One region of the Streptomyces sp. 2114.4 genome, then DNA from elsewhere that is predicted to be linked to it. Evidence: riboswitches for the same ligand, from Rfam matches in the RefSeq annotation. Region 1 holds a riboswitch; the other holds the start of a gene.
The links. A riboswitch is a leader RNA that binds a small molecule or an ion and turns the genes downstream of it on or off. The one in region 1 is predicted to bind thiamine pyrophosphate.

Region 1 (7,352 bases):
CGGCGGACCGCCCCATGGCGGCCAGGATCGCCCTGGTCGACTCGGTGGACGAAGCTCCCGAGGCGCTGTCCCGCCTCCGGTCCGAGGTCGCTTCCTGACCCACCGGCGGTCCCTCGCCCGCGCCGTGCCGTACCAGGGGATCGCGCCCCGGCACGGCTCCCCCGGCCGGGCCGGCGGGTTCGACCGGCGAGGCAACTCCCGTACCTAAATGCGCGTCTGCCAGGCCGGGCACGTAACAGATGGTGCACGTAACAGATGGTTTGAGACAGCGGGCGAACGGAGCTCTTGGTGATCATCGGTCTTCTGACGGCCGTGGCGGCGTCGGCCTGCTACGGCACGGGATCGGTCCTGCAGGCGGTGGGCTCCCGCAAATCCGCCCGCCGGGAGGCGGCCAAGGCCTCCACCACCGGTGTCACCCAGCACGGCGGCCCCAGCCTGTCGTCGACCGCGAAGGCGGCCGTGACCTGGGAGTTCATGGTCGGCACGGTGCTGGATTTCCTGGGGTTCGGGCTCGGTGCGCTGGCCGCCAGGCTGCTGCCGCTGTTCCTCTCCCAGACCGTGATCAGCGCCAACCTCGTGATCACGGCGGTGCTGAGCATCAAGCTCCTCGGGATCCGGCTCTCCCGGGCCGAGTGGAGCTCCATCGGCGTGGTGTGCGGGGCGTTGGTGCTGCTGGCCACGGCCGCCGGGCCGGAAGGCAGCGGCCACACCCCGATCGCCGCCCACTGGTGGCTGCTCGCCGTTTCCGTCGTGCTCATGCTCGGCGGCACGCTGATCGTGCGGCTGCTCGGGGGACGGGCCGCCATCCTCGCAGGCCTGCTCTCCGGCCTGGGCTTCGGTGCGCTCGGGGTCGGCGTACGCGTGCTGAACGGCGTGGGCCCCTTCCACCTGCCGTCGCTGCTCGGCGACCCCGCCCTGTACGCCATTCTGGTGGCCGGAATCGGGGGCATGTACCTGCACACCGTCGCCCTGCAGATCGGCTCGGTGAACGGCGCCACGGCCGCGCTGGTGGTGGGCGAGACGGTGGTCCCGGGCATTCTCGGGGTGCTGTGGCTGGGCGACTCCTCACGCCCCGGCTTCGCCTGGGTCGCCGCCCTCGGATTCGTGGTGGCCGTGGCGGGCGCCGTCGCCGTCGCCTGGTTCGGTGAGCCGGAGCCGGGGGACGGGCCCGGCGCGCCGACGGCGGATGAGGCGCAGACGGAGATGGCGGCACGCTGACCCCCGGTGTCTCACGCCCCCTGCCCCGTGCCCCGTGCCCGGGGAGCCCAGGGGCCCGCTCCGTGTAACCGGTTCGCGGCATCCGGCGTGATCAGCCCGCCGGCGCCGGCGTGATCAGCCCATCGGCTCCGGCGTGATCACGGTCAGCCCGTCGTATCCGAGGCGATCAGCCCGCCGCATCCGGCGCGCCCAGCACCACCACGTCCTGTGCCGCGAACGAGATGCCCACCCGCTCCCCCACCTCCGGCGCGTCCCGCAGGGCGCAGGCCGCCTCCACCTGGGGTCCTGCGGCCGGCTGGAGCAGCAGCGCGACATGGGTGCCACGGAAGGTACGGGCCGTGACCGTACAGGGCAGGCCCTCGGGGGCGGCGGTCAGCCGTACCCCGGCCGGGCGGACGAGCAGGCGGCACGGCCCGTCCGCCGTACCGTCCGCGACCGGCACCTTGCCCCAGGGGGTGGCAGCGGCCTCGCCCTGCACCGTCGCCGCGACCACGTTGTCGAAGCCGAGGAAGCGGGCGACGAATTCGGTGGCGGGCCGCTGCCAGACCTCCAGCGGGGTACCGGTCTGTGCGATCCGGCCGTCCTGCATCACCACGACCCGGTCGGCGAGCGCAAAGGCCTCCCCCTGGTCGTGGGTGACCGCCAATACGGTGGTGCCCAATTCACGAAAGAGGCGGCGGAGTTCGACGACCAGCCGTTCGCGCAGCCCGCGGTCGAGCTGGCCGAGGGGTTCGTCCAGCATCAGCAGGCGGGGGCGGGGGGCCAGCGCGCGGGCCAGCGCGACCCGCTGCTGTTCGCCACCGGAAAGGGAGGCCACGGCGCGCCGCTGGGCGCCCGGCAGGCCGACGAGGTCCAGCAGTCCGGCGACCGTGCGCTCCCGCTCGGCGCGTGCGGAACGCCGCATCCGCAGCCCGAAAGCGACGTTGCCCTCGACGTCGTGCTGCGGGAAGAGCTGGTGGTCCTGGAACATCAGGCCGACCCCGCGCCGGTGGGCCGGGACCCCGGACTGCTCCCGCCCCTCCAGCAACACCGCTCCCGCGTCGGCCTGTTGGAGCCCGGCGACCACCCTCAGCAGGGTGGACTTGCCGCTGCCGCTCGGCCCCAGGACGCACACGATTTCGTGCGCGGCGACGTCCAGATCCACCGCGTCCAGCGCGGGGCGTCCCGCCGTGCCGAAGCGGACGGTCACCCCGCCCAGCCGCAGCAGTTCCTGCGCCGTGGCCTTGGCCCGTGCCGTCATCTAGAACTCCCCGGAGTGGTCGAGGGGGCGCAGGCGTTCCAGTACCAGCAGGGCACCGGCGCATACCACCATCAAGAGGGTCGACAGGGCCATCGCCTGCCCGTAGTTGAGCTCTCCCGCACGTCCCAGCAGACGTGCCACCGCGACCGGCAGCGTCGGCTGGTCCGGCCGAGCGATGAAGACCGTCGCGCCGAACTCACCGAGGGAGACGGCGAAGGCGAAGCCCGCGGCGATCAGCAGGGCGCGCCGCACCATCGGCAGGTCGACCTCGCGCCACACCCGCCACGGCGAGGCGCCGAGCACGGCGGCCGCCTCCCGCAGCCGTCCGTCGACCGCCCGCAGGACCGGCAGCATCGTCCGGACCACGAACGGCACCCCCACCAGCGCCTGGGCGAGCGGCACCAGCCACCACGAGGCACGCAGATCGAGCGGCGGCGTGTCAAGACTGATCAGGAATCCGAACCCGACGGTCACCGCGGACACCCCCAGGGGCAGCATCAGCAGAGCGTCGAAGCCCCGGACGAACCGGCTGACCAGGGCCGTCCGCCCGGACGGGCCCCTGCCCAGCCGGGGGAGGGTCAGCGCGGCGGCCGCCAGTCCGCCCACCACCAGCGCGATCGCCGTGGCGGCCGCCCCGTAGGCGAGGGAGTTCCACAGGGCGTCCAGGGGCGCGACGGCGAAGGTGCTGTCGGCGTTCGCGGCCGACCGCAGCGAGGTGTAGAACACCGCTCCGTAGCCGTCCGGCCCGGCGAACGACCGCTCCACGAGGACGAGGAGCGGCACGATGAGCAGGACGGTGATGACGGTGAGCGTCCCCCACAGCAGCGTCCACTGGCCGCGGCCGCGCGGCCGGTGGGCGGTCTGCGAGGCCGGCACGAGCCGCAGGGCGGTTTCCCGGCGGCGCACCGTCCAGGCATGCAGCGCCAGCACGCCCAGCACCGCCGCGAACTGGACCATGGTGAGGACGGCGGCCGTCGGCAGGTCCAGGAACTCCGCGGTCTGCCGGTAGATCTCCACCTCCAGCGTCGCGAAGGTGGGCCCGCCGAGAATCTGCACCACCCCGAAGGAGGTGAAGGTGAAGAGGAAGACCATGAGCGCGGCGGCCGCGACGGCGGGCCCCAGGGCGGGCAGGGTCACCCTCCGCCAGGCCGCCAGCCGTCCGGCCCCCAGCATCCGCGCCGCCTCTTCCTGACGCGGGTCGAGCTGGGCCCAGAGCCCGCCGACGGTCCGGACGACCACGGCGTAGTTGAAGAACACATGCGCGAGCAGGATCGCCCACACCGAGGTGTCCAGGCGCAGGCCCCAGAGCTGGTCCAGCAGTCCGCCCCGCCCGGCCAGCGCCAGGAAGGCCGAGCCGACGACGACGGTCGGCAGCACGAACGGCACCGCCACCACGGCCCGCAGCAATTGCTTGCCGGGGAAGTCGAACCGCGCGAAGACATAGGCACCCGGCAGCGCGATCAGCAGGGTCAGCCCCGTGGAGGCCGCCGCCTGCCAGACGGTGAACCACAGCACATGCACGATGTCCGGGTCACTCAGCACGGCACCGAACCGGCCGAGCTGCCACTGCCCGCCGTCCTTGAGCCCGCGTCCGACGATCGCCACCACCGGATAGGCGAAGAACAGCGCGAAGAAGGCCAGCGGCACCGCCATCAGGCCGAGCCGCGCCGCCGTTCCCCGTACGGGCCGCGGGCGCCGGCCGCGGGCTACTTCAGAACGAGCGAGGACCACTGCTTGATCCACTGTTCGCGGTTCTTGGTGATCGTCTCGGGCGGCAGCGTCGTGGGCTTGTCGATCTTCGTGCCGTACTTGGTGAACAGCTCCGGCACCGTGGCGTCCTCACGTGCCGGGTTGACGAACATCTGCAGCGGTACGTCCTCCTGGAACTTCTTGCTCAGCAAGAAGTCCAGCAGCGCCTTACCCCCCTTCTCGTTCTTCGCCCCCTTGAGCAGGGCGCCGAATTCGATCTGGCGGAAGCAGGTGCCCGTCGCGACGCCGGTCGGCGCCTCCTTGGGCGCGGGCTTCTTGCCCAGCACCTCGGCCGGCGGGCTGGAGGCGTAGGAGACCACCAGCGGCTTGTCGCCCTTGCGCTTGCCGGCCGCGGATCCCGTGAACCGCTCGTAGTAGGCCTGTTCCCAGCCGTCGACGACCTCGACGCCATTGGCCTTGAGCTTCTTCCAGTAGTTCTGCCAGCCGGCCGGCCCGTACTTCGCGATGGTGCCGAGCTGGAAGGCGAGCCCCGGGGAGGAGGTGGCGGAGTTCTCCGTCACGAGCATCCCCTTGTACCGGGGCTTGAGCAGATCCTCGAGGGTCTTGGGCGGCGGGGTCTTGTGTCGGGCGAAGTAGCCGCGGTCGTAGTTGACGCAGATGTCGCCGTAGTCGAGCGGGGTGACGCGGTGCTCGCCCTTGTCGAGCTGCAGCCCGGCCGGCACGTCCGCCAGCCCCTTGGCCCGGTACGGGCTGAAGAGCCCTTCGTGCAGCCCGCGCGAGAGCAGCGTGTTGTCGATACCGAAGAACACATCGCCCTGCGGATTGCCCTTGGAAAGGATCGCCTGGTTGACGGCCTTCCCGGCATCCCCGCCCTTGAGGATCCTGACCTTGTAGCCGCTCTCCTTCTCGAAGGCGCTCAGGACCGACTTGGAGACGTTGAACGAGTCATGGCTGACGAGCGTGACGGTCTTGGCGTCCGCGCCCCCGCCCGGGGCACCGCAGGCGGCCAGCGCCGACATGCCGACCGCGGCGGCGACCGCCGTGGCGGTGATTCTGCTCGTGGTGCTCACTGATTTCCTCCTGGCTGGCCAGGAAGAGACGCGGCCCCGCCCGGTGTCCACGGCCCTCGGCGTCCGAGGACGCAGGGAGCGGGCCCCGGGCGGGGCGCAACAGCATGAGTGACGACCGAACTTCCTACCCGGAATGACCCGGGCGAGGTTCAAGGGTCTGCGGGCACCGTAGAGGTCTACGACGCTTCCGCACTCTCAGCGCTGTGGCGCTCCCCTGTCGGATGTGGTGCATTTGTTCGATCACACAGTACCAGCGGGCGGTCAGCGTTCCGAGGCCGCGAGCTGGCCGCAGGCGCCGTCGATCTCCTGGCCGCGGGTGTCGCGGACGGTCACCGGTACGCCGTGCGCCTCGATGGCCTGGACGAACGCCCGCTCGTCCTCGGGGCGCGAGGCGGTCCACTTCGATCCGGGCGTCGGATTCAGCGGAATGAGGTTCACATGGACGCGCTTGCCCTTCAGCAGCCGTCCCAGCAGGTCACCGCGCCACGCCTGGTCGTTGATGTCCCGGATCAGCGCATACTCGATCGAGATCCGCCGCCCGGACTTCTCCGCGTACTCCCAGGCCGCGTCCAGCACCTCACGCACCTTCCAGCGCGTGTTGACGGGCACCAGGGTGTCGCGCAGCTCGTCATCGGGCGCATGCAGCGACACCGCCAGCCGGCACTTGAATCCTTCATCGGCGAACCGCAACATCGCCGGCACCAGCCCGACCGTCGAGACGGTGATACCCCGCTGGGACAGCCCCAGCCCATCGGGTTCGGGGTCGGTCAGCCGCCGGATCGCCCCGACCACCCGCTTGTAGTTGGCGAGCGGCTCGCCCATCCCCATGAAGACGATGTTCGACAGCCGCGCGGGCCCGCCCGGCACCTCGCCGTCGCGCAGCGCACGCATCCCGTCGACGATCTGGTGCACGATCTCGGCGGTCGACAGGTTACGGTCCAGGCCCGCCTGCCCCGTCGCGCAGAACGGGCAGTTCATTCCGCACCCGGCCTGCGAGGAGATGCACATGGTGACCCGGTCCGGGTAGCGCATCAGCACGGACTCGACGAGCGTGCCGTCGTGCATCTTCCACAGCGTCTTGCGCGTGGTGTCGTCGTCACACGAGATGTGCCGGACGACCTTCATCAGGTCCGGCAGCAGCTCGGCCGCCAGCTTCTCGCGCGCCGCCGCCGGGATGTCGGTCCACTGCGCCGGGTCGTGCGCATAGCGGGCGAAATAGTGCTGCGACAGCTGCTTGGCGCGAAACGGCTTCTCCCCGATCGCGGCCACCGCTTCGCGACGCTCGACGGGACTGAGATCGGCAAGGTGCCGCGGAGGCTTCTTGGCCCCGCGCGGCGCGACGAAAGTAAGTTCTCCGGGTACAGGCATGGTGCGTCCAGTGTGGCAGATCGTTTACGGGTGCCCAGGTCGGAGCGGTGAGCGGGCGGTCACCCGCTGTGGTCCTCTGTCATGGGTGGCCGGCCGCGTCATCGATCCGGACGGCAAGAGCCCCCAGGAAACCACCAAGATCGGCGTTGTCCCACGCGGCGGCATTGGCGACATGGTCACGGCGCAGGGAGCGAACACATGACGCCGGCGCTTCTTTGCTGTCACGCGCTTTTCTGCTGCCGTTCGCAGCCGTTTCCTGCCATTCGCAGCCGTTGATATCAGTAGTGGATGTCAGCGGCCCGAGGGAGTCGCGTTCCGTCTCGGCGTTACCGCCGTAGAAGATCAACTGATCAGCCACGTCGCCGACTTTCGGCACGGAGACGACCCGGGGACAGCTTCCCGGGTGCCGGCGTTCCTGAGACTCCGGGGCTGCCGACCAGTTAGAGGCGGCACACCCTGACGGCCTGGCCCATCCTGTACGCGCCACTCCTGGAACGAGACGGGCGGGCCGACCTCCCACGAGGGCGAGCAGGATTTCTGCCGCGGCAGCATCAACTGGTCGGCTAGCATGGCACGTTGACTGTCCTACCTACTCAAGGAAGCCTGATGACCGGTCCCGGCAGCGACAGCTTCACCTGGCATCAGCTTCCGCCCTTTTTCCGAGATGCCGACACAGGCTCCATTCGTTCGAAGCGCCGCTATTTCGGCCAACTCCGCCTGACGCTCCTTCTGTTATTCCTGGCGGC
Region 2 (7,352 bases), 3.9 Mb from region 1:
TCCTTGGAGTCATTGGCGTGGATCAGCTTCAGCCGGCCCTCGCCGGCGACCTCCACCAGCTCGTCCAGCAGCGCCTTCGTGCCGCCCGGCGCCGCCATGTCGTGCCCGGCCGCGAACGCATGACAGGTGTCGAGGCAGATCCCCAGCTTGGGGTGCCGGTCCAGCGCGTCGAAGTACGGACCGAGATCTTCGGCCAGCGCGCACAGCGACGCCCCCTGCCCGGCCGTCGGCTCCAGCAGCAGCCAGGGGTCGTCCGGGTGCGTCAGCTCATCGAGCAACGGCCGCATCCGCTCTCTGACCTGCGCCATCGCGGTCTCACGCGGCCGCCCGCCGGTCGCCGAACCGGTGTGCACGACCACGCCCAGCGCGCCGATCTCCCGGCCGCGGCGCAGCGAGTGGCGCAACGAGTCCACGGACTTGTCGACGGTCGCCTCGGTGTGCGAACCGAAGTTGATCAGATACGGCGCATGGACATACGCCGGAATCCCCTCCTCGGCGCAGGCCGCCCGGAACGCCTCGTCCTGTCCGGGACTGCCGGGCAGCGTCGCCCAGCCGCGCGGATTGGCCACAAAGACCTGGACGACCTCATCGCCCATCTCCCGGGCGTAGGGAAGGCCGGTCTTGGCCAGGCCGCCGGCCACCGGAACATGGCCGCCGACCGGGTTGCGTGCACGGGCGCGCTGCGCGGTGCCCTCGGGGAAGGTACTCACCCTCCCAGGGTGCCAGGTGCCCCACGCCCGCCGGACGGCAGCCGTGGGGCACGGACGGCGGGGCTTACAGTCCGCCCTTGAGCTCGATGGTGATCGTGCCGCCCTTCGGCGCCTTCTTCCCGGGCTCGACGGACTGGCTGTCGACCGTGTCCTTCGGGAAGAAGAACGGCTTCTTCACCTCGACCTGGAAGCCCAGGTCGGTCAGCTGCTTCTTGGCGTCATCGACGTTCTTGCCGGTGACGTTCGGGACGGCGATCATCTCCGGCCCCTTGGAGAGCGTGAGAGTGACCGGGTCGCCCTTGCCGAGCTGCTTGCCCTCGGCCGGGGTCTGCCGGGCGACGGTGCCCTTGTCCTGGGTGGAGAACACCGGCTCGCCGGCGAAGCGCACCTGGAAACCGGCCTCGCGCAACGTGTTCGCCGCGTCCGCGCGGTCGCTGCCGAGTACGCCGGGCACCTCGACCGCGCTGCCGCGGCTGACCGTCAGCCCCACGCCCGTATCGGGCCGCCGCTTGGTCCCGGCAACCGGGTCCGTACGGATCACCGAGCCCTTGGCCACCTCGTCGCTGAACTCCCGGGTGACGGTGGCCGGCACCAGCCCGCGGTCGCGCAGCTTCCGCTTGGCGTCGGCGACCGGGGTGCCCGACAGGTCCGGGACCTCGACGATCTCCGGTCCGCGGGAGATGGTGACGGTGACCGTTCCGGTGCCGCGGATCTGCTTGCCGGTCGCCGGATCCGTCTTCATGACGTGCCCGCGCTCCACGTTCGAGCTGAAGCCGCGCACCACCTTCACGCCCAGCCCGTCGTCCCGCAGGGTCTTCTCGGCCTTGGCCTGTGTCATCTCCAGCACCGCGGGAACGGTGGTGAACTGGCCTTCGGTGATGTACCAGACGCCCGTGCCGACCCCGAGGATCAGCAGCACGGCCGCGATGACGGTGACGAGCGGCCGCCGCCGGAGCCCGCGGCGGGGTGCCTCCTCGGCGGGCACCGGCCGCAGCCGGGTGGTCTGCTCGGCGGCCGCCGGCACCTCCAGCCGGCTGGTGCGGTTCAGCTCCGCCGCGCCGTCGGTGCGGGGTATCACGTCCGTCCGCGCGAAGTCGTCGACCGCGCTCCCCGAGGCCAGGTCCCTCGCCTCCGGCGGTACGACATCCAGCTGGGCGTCGGTCAGCTGTGCGCGGGCCTCCTGCGCCCGGGACAGCAGCACCACCGCGTCCTGCGGCCGCAGCTGCGGCTCGCGGGCACAGGCCAGCGCGACCAGCTCGTCCAGCTGCGGTGCGAGACCGGGCACCAGCCCGGACGGCGGCAGCACGTCCTCGTGCAGATGCTGGTAGAGGATCTGCGCCACGGTGCCGCCGGTGTGCGGCTTGCCGCCGGTCAGCATCTCGTAGAGCACCACACCGCAGGCGTAGACATCGACCCGGGCGTCCGCGGTGCCGTGCTCCAGCTGCTCGGGAGCGAGGTAGGAGACGGTGCCCAGCACGGAGCCGGTCGACGCGGTGGTGTTGGTGTCCACCGCCCGCACCAGACCGAAGTCGGCGACCTTGACCCGGCCGTCGTCGCCGATCAGGACGTTCTCCGGCTTCATGTCGCGGTGCACCAGCCCGGCACGGTGCGCGGCCCCCAGGGCGGCCAGGATCGGCTCCAGGATGTCCAGCGCGGCCCGCGGCTGCAGGGCGCCCCGCTCGCGCAGCACATCGCGCAGCGTGCAGCCGGCGACGTACTCCATGGCCAGATACACGTACGTACCGTCCGTGCCCTGGTCGAAGACACCCACCACATTCGGATGCGACAACCGCGCGACCGACTTCGCCTCGCGGATGAAGCGCTCGACGAACGCCCCGTCCGTGGCGAGGCCCGGGTGCATCACCTTCAGCGCGAGCACGCGGTCGAGCCGGGTGTCCATGGCCTGGTAGACCGTGGCCATACCGCCTGCGGCGATGCGCGCCTGGACGCGATAACGGCCGTCGAGCAGCTGGCCCACGAGCGGGTCCTGAAGGGTGGTATCCACGGGAGACGAGTCTATCGTTCCGCTGCGCTCGGCTTTGGGCCCCACGTTTTCGGCCTGCCCGCCGTGGGGGTGGCGCCTGCAGCGGACCCGGCCCGCCGCAGGCGCCACGGCGAGCGCACCCGCGCAGCGGGCGACAAACGGCGAGGAACCCCTACGGCGGGGAAAGCCAAAGACTCAGAACGCCGGCCGCTCAAGGTCGAGCAGGCCCTCCGCCGGCGAAGACGCCAACGCGAAGTGACGCCGTGGGATGCGCCCCGCGCAGAACGCCAGGCGGCCCGCCGTGACGGCATGGCGCATGGCGGAGGCCATCAGTTCGGGTTCCTGGGCGCGGGTCACCGCGGACGCCAGCATCACCGCCGCGCAGCCCAGCTCCATGGCCAGCGAGGCGTCCGACGCCGTGCCTGCGCCCGCGTCGAGGATGACGGGGACGCCGGCCCGCTCGGTGATCAGCTGGAAGTTGTGGGGGTTGCGGATGCCCAGGCCGGAGCCGATCGGCGAGCCCAGCGGCATGATCGCGGCGCAGCCCACGTCCTCCAGCTTGCGGGCCAGCACCGGATCGTCGTTGGTGTAGGGCAGCACGGTGAAACCGTCGTCGACCAGGGTCTCGGCGGCGTCCAGCAGCTCGATCGGGTCGGGCAGCAGGGTGCGCTCGTCGGCGACCACCTCCAGCTTGACCCAGTCCGTGCCGAGCGCTTCCCGGGCGAGCCGGGCGGTGAGCACCGCTTCGCCCGCGGTGAAGCAGCCCGCGGTGTTCGGCAGCACCTTGATCTTGTGGCGTTCCAGTACGGACAGCACCGAGCCCTGCACGGTCGGATCCAGCCGCCGCATGGCGACCGTGGTCAGCTCCGTACCGGAGGCGAGCAGTGCCCGCTCCAGGACGTCGAGGCTGGGTGCGCCACCGGTGCCCATGATCAGGCGGGACGTGAAGGTGGTGCCGGCGAGGGTGAGGGGGGCGGGGTCGCTGCCCGTGGCGAAGCCGCCGTCGGATGCGGGGGCCGTTCCCCGGAGCGCTGCGGTGTCGGTCATGTCTGCGGATCAGCCTCCCTGGACCGCGGTCAGCACCTCGACGCGGTCGCCGTCGGCGAGCAAAGTGGCGGGCCACCGGGTACGGGGCACCACGGTCTCATTGACCGCCGCGGCCACCCCGGCGGGCGCCTGGGACAGCGTCGCGACGAGCCGGTCGAGGGTCAGGCCGGCGGGGACCTCACGGGGCTCCCCGTTGACGGACACCGAGACGGTGGGGGCGGGTGGGGCGGCGTTCATACGGGCTGCTCCTGTGGGGCACGGGTGCGCTCGGTTCCCGGCGCGGCGCTCGGGGTCTCCCCGGACCGTTCCGGCGTGGGGGAGAAGCGCGCGGGGGAGAAGGGGCGGGCCTCTTCGGGAAGGAGGCCGGTGGCCAGTACCTCGGCCATCGCGTCACCGGTGACGGGGGTGAGCAGCACTCCGTTGCGGAAGTGGCCGGTGGCGAGGTGGAGGCCGGGCAGTGCGGTCGGCCCGAGCATCGGGGCGTTGTCGGGGGAGCCGGGGCGCAGTCCGGCGCAGGTCTCGACGAGCGGGAGCTCGGTGATGCCGGGGACCAGCTCGTGGGCGTCGCGCAGCAGCTCGTAGACCCCGCCGGCGGTCACGGTGGTGTCCCAGCCCAGCTCCTCGCTGGTGGCGCCGACGACCAGTTCGCCGCTCTCGCGCGGGACCAGGTAGAGCGGGCCGCCGCGGACGACCGCCCGTACGGTGCGGGAGAGGAAGGCGGGGCTGCCGGCGGGCATCTCCGGCAGCCGCAGCCGCAGTACCTGGCCCTTGACGGGGCGCACCCGCGGCAGGATCTCGTCGGGCACGCCGTCGAGCCGGCCGCTCCAGCTCCCCGCGGCCAGCACGACCTGGCCGGCCGCGATCCGGGTGCCGTCGGCGAGTTCGGCGCCGGCGGCCCGGCCGCCGTCGACCGTCAGCCGTACGGCCCGGCTCCGGTGGAAGGCCACCCCGGAGCGCTCGCAGGCGGTCGCCAGTGCGCTCGCCAGCCGGCGCGGATCGACCTGGTGGTCGCCGTCCACCCGCAGACCGCCGCGCACCCCGGGGGCCAGCATCGGCTCCAGCCGCCGGCACTCGCGCCCCGTGAGCCACTGCGACTCCAGCCCCGAGCGGGTCTGCAGGGCGTGCAGGTCGCGCAGGTGGGCGCGGTCGTCGGCGTCCAGCGCGACGGCCAGGGTGCCGCACCGCCGGTAGCCGACGGGCAGTCCCGCGGCCTCCTCCAGCTCCTCGACGAAGCGGGGGTAGCGCCGGGCGGAGGCGAGGTTGAGGCCCAGCAGGGTCTGCTCGCCGTAGTGGAGCTCGGTGACCGCGGCCAGCATCCCGGCCGCGACCCGGGCGGCGCCGCCCCCGGGCGAGGGGTCGGCCACCGCGGCGCTCAGCCCGCGGACGGCCGCCCTCCAGGCCGTGACCAGACCGATGATGCCGCCGCCGATGACCAGCACATCAGGGCTCCGCGGGGTGGGTCGTGAGCATGTGGCGGTTGCGTGCATGGGCGTCCAGCCCCTCCCTTCGCCGGCATGACCCGGATCAGGTTCGTACGGTCGGAGGCCGGCCAGCCTCCCTCTCAGCCCGGTGCGTCCGGGCTCCCGCGAGTGCGTGTATCCGTCACCCTAATACGAGGCCGCGAGGCACGGTAAGACAGCGCCCCCGGCCTCCCGGGGGCCGCGCCCCGGGCCGCCCGGACGGTGACGCTGTGTCAGAGATCTCCTTGCGCGCTGCTGCGAGCCGCCTCACACCCCGTCCTAGAGTGATCGGGTGAGCGAGCAGAGCAAGTCCTCCCAGGCCCCTGACCGCACGCCGCACGTCGTGATCGCCGGCGCCGGAATCGCGGGTGTGCAGACCGCGGTCGCCCTGCGCGAACACGGCTGGCCCGGCGCGATCACGCTCCTCGGCGACGAGCCCCACCGGCCCTACGACCGTCCGCCGCTGTCCAAGGCGGTACTCCTGGGCAAAGCCGAGGGCTCCGCCTTCGACGTCGACTTCGCAGCGCTCGGCATCACCCTCCACCTCAGCCGCCCGGTCACCGGGCTGGTGCCGGACTCCCGTGTGATCGAGACGGCCGAGGGCCCGGTCCCCTACGACTACGCGGTCCTGGCGACCGGCGCCGAACCGGTCGTGCTGCCCGGCAGCGAGGGACTGCCCGGCGTCCATCTGCTGCGCACCCTGGACGACGCCGAGCGGCTGCGGCCGGTGCTCGCCGCCCAGCACGAGATCGTGGTCGTCGGGGCCGGCTGGATCGGCGCCGAGTTCGCGACCGCGGCGCGCGAGGCGGGCTGCGCGGTCACCGTCGTCGAGGCCGCCGACCGCCCGCTGGCCGGTGCGCTGCCCGCCGAGGTCGCCGCCCATATGACCGGCTGGTACGCGGCCGCGGGCGCCGAGCTGCGCACCGGGGCCCACGTCGCCTCCGTCACGGCGGGCGCGGTCACCCTCGACGACGGCACGGTGCTGCCCGCGGACGCGGTGGTCATCGGGATCGGCGCCCGCCCCGCGACCGGCTGGCTGGCCGGCTCGGGCGTCGAGCTCTCGCCGCGGGACGGCTCCGTACTGGCCGACGAGCAGCTGCGCACCTCCGTGCCCGATGTCTACGCGGTCGGTGACTGCGCCTCCTTCCCGTCGGCCCGCTACGGCGCCCGCCTGCTGATCCACCACTGGGACAACGCCCTCCAGGGCCCGCGCACGGTCGCCGAGAACATCGCCCGCGGCGAAGCGGAAGGGGTGGTCTACGACCCCGTCCCGTACTTCTGGTCGGAGCAGTTCGGCCGGTTCGTGCAGTACGTGGGGCACCACGGGGACGCCGACGAGCTGGTCTGGCGCGGTGACCCGGCCGGGGCCGCCTGGTCGGTGATCTGGCTGCGGGACGGACGGCTCGTCGCGCTGCTGGCCGTCGGGCGGCCCCGGGACCTCGCACAGGGGCGCAAGCTGATCGAGCGGGGCGTCGCCCTGGACCGGGAGCGGGCCGCGAATGCGTCGGTGCCGCTGAAGGCCGCGGCGCTGTAGCCGGGCGCCGGAGCGCGGTGACCGACGGTGGCCGGCCGGGCGCCGGCCGTCACCCTCCGGTGTGCAGCGGGCCTCTGATGGCGATGCCCGGCTACCGGCTGTCAGTGGGAGGTGGCAGGCTTGTCCTGTGACCGAGATTGACGCAAACATCGATGGACTCGTCCCCGCCTGGCTCACCCTCCCCGACATCGCCGAACAGCTCGGCGTCGAGGTGACGCGGGTCCGGCAGCTGGTCAAGGAGGGCCAGCTGATCGCGGTGCGCCGCGGCGAGAACCGGGCGCTGCACGTGCCCGCCGATTTCATCAAGGACGACAAGGTGGTCAAGGGCCTCGTCGGCACCCTCACCCTCCTCAAGGACGACGGTTTCACCGACGAGGAGATGCTGGAGTGGCTGTTCACCCCGGATGAGACCCTGCCCGGCACGCCCGCCCAGGCGCTGCGCGAGAATCGCGGTACGGAGGTGAAGCGCCGGGCCCAGGCGCTCGCCGTCTGACGCCATGACGCGGCCCGCACTGCGCCGGCAGCCGCGCCAGCACCCGTAACCGCACCCGCGGGGCGTACGGACCGGAAGGCCCGGACCGTACGCCCCCGACCTGGGGGGAAGCCGCCCGATGACC

Region 2: another riboswitch for thiamine pyrophosphate. It lies ahead of thiO (glycine oxidase ThiO); the one in region 1 lies ahead of CFW40_RS26015 (thiamine ABC transporter substrate binding subunit).

What each region holds. Positions count from the first base shown of each region.
Region 1 covers NZ_FYEY01000001.1:5,878,804-5,886,155, reverse strand. Annotated here, with positions in the region: gene CFW40_RS26035 (LOG family protein) at 1-98, shown strand, start outside; gene CFW40_RS26030 (hypothetical protein) at 289-1,218, shown strand; gene CFW40_RS26025 (ABC transporter ATP-binding protein) at 1,385-2,458, opposite strand; gene CFW40_RS26020 (iron ABC transporter permease) at 2,459-4,189, opposite strand; gene CFW40_RS26015 (thiamine ABC transporter substrate binding subunit) at 4,165-5,238, opposite strand; TPP riboswitch at 5,342-5,464, opposite strand; gene rlmN (23S rRNA (adenine(2503)-C(2))-methyltransferase RlmN) at 5,500-6,606, opposite strand; gene CFW40_RS26005 (hypothetical protein) at 6,686-6,964, opposite strand; gene CFW40_RS26000 (DUF4231 domain-containing protein) at 7,213-7,352, shown strand, end outside.
Region 2 covers NZ_FYEY01000001.1:2,026,949-2,034,300, reverse strand. Annotated here, with positions in the region: gene CFW40_RS08840 (deoxyribonuclease IV) at 1-710, opposite strand, end outside; gene pknB (Stk1 family PASTA domain-containing Ser/Thr kinase) at 775-2,715, opposite strand; gene CFW40_RS08830 (thiazole synthase) at 2,890-3,741, opposite strand; gene thiS (sulfur carrier protein ThiS) at 3,751-3,978, opposite strand; gene thiO (glycine oxidase ThiO) at 3,975-5,228, opposite strand; TPP riboswitch at 5,226-5,338, opposite strand; gene CFW40_RS08815 (NAD(P)/FAD-dependent oxidoreductase) at 5,494-6,735, shown strand; gene CFW40_RS08810 (Rv2175c family DNA-binding protein) at 6,863-7,228, shown strand; gene thiE (thiamine phosphate synthase) at 7,347-7,352, shown strand, end outside.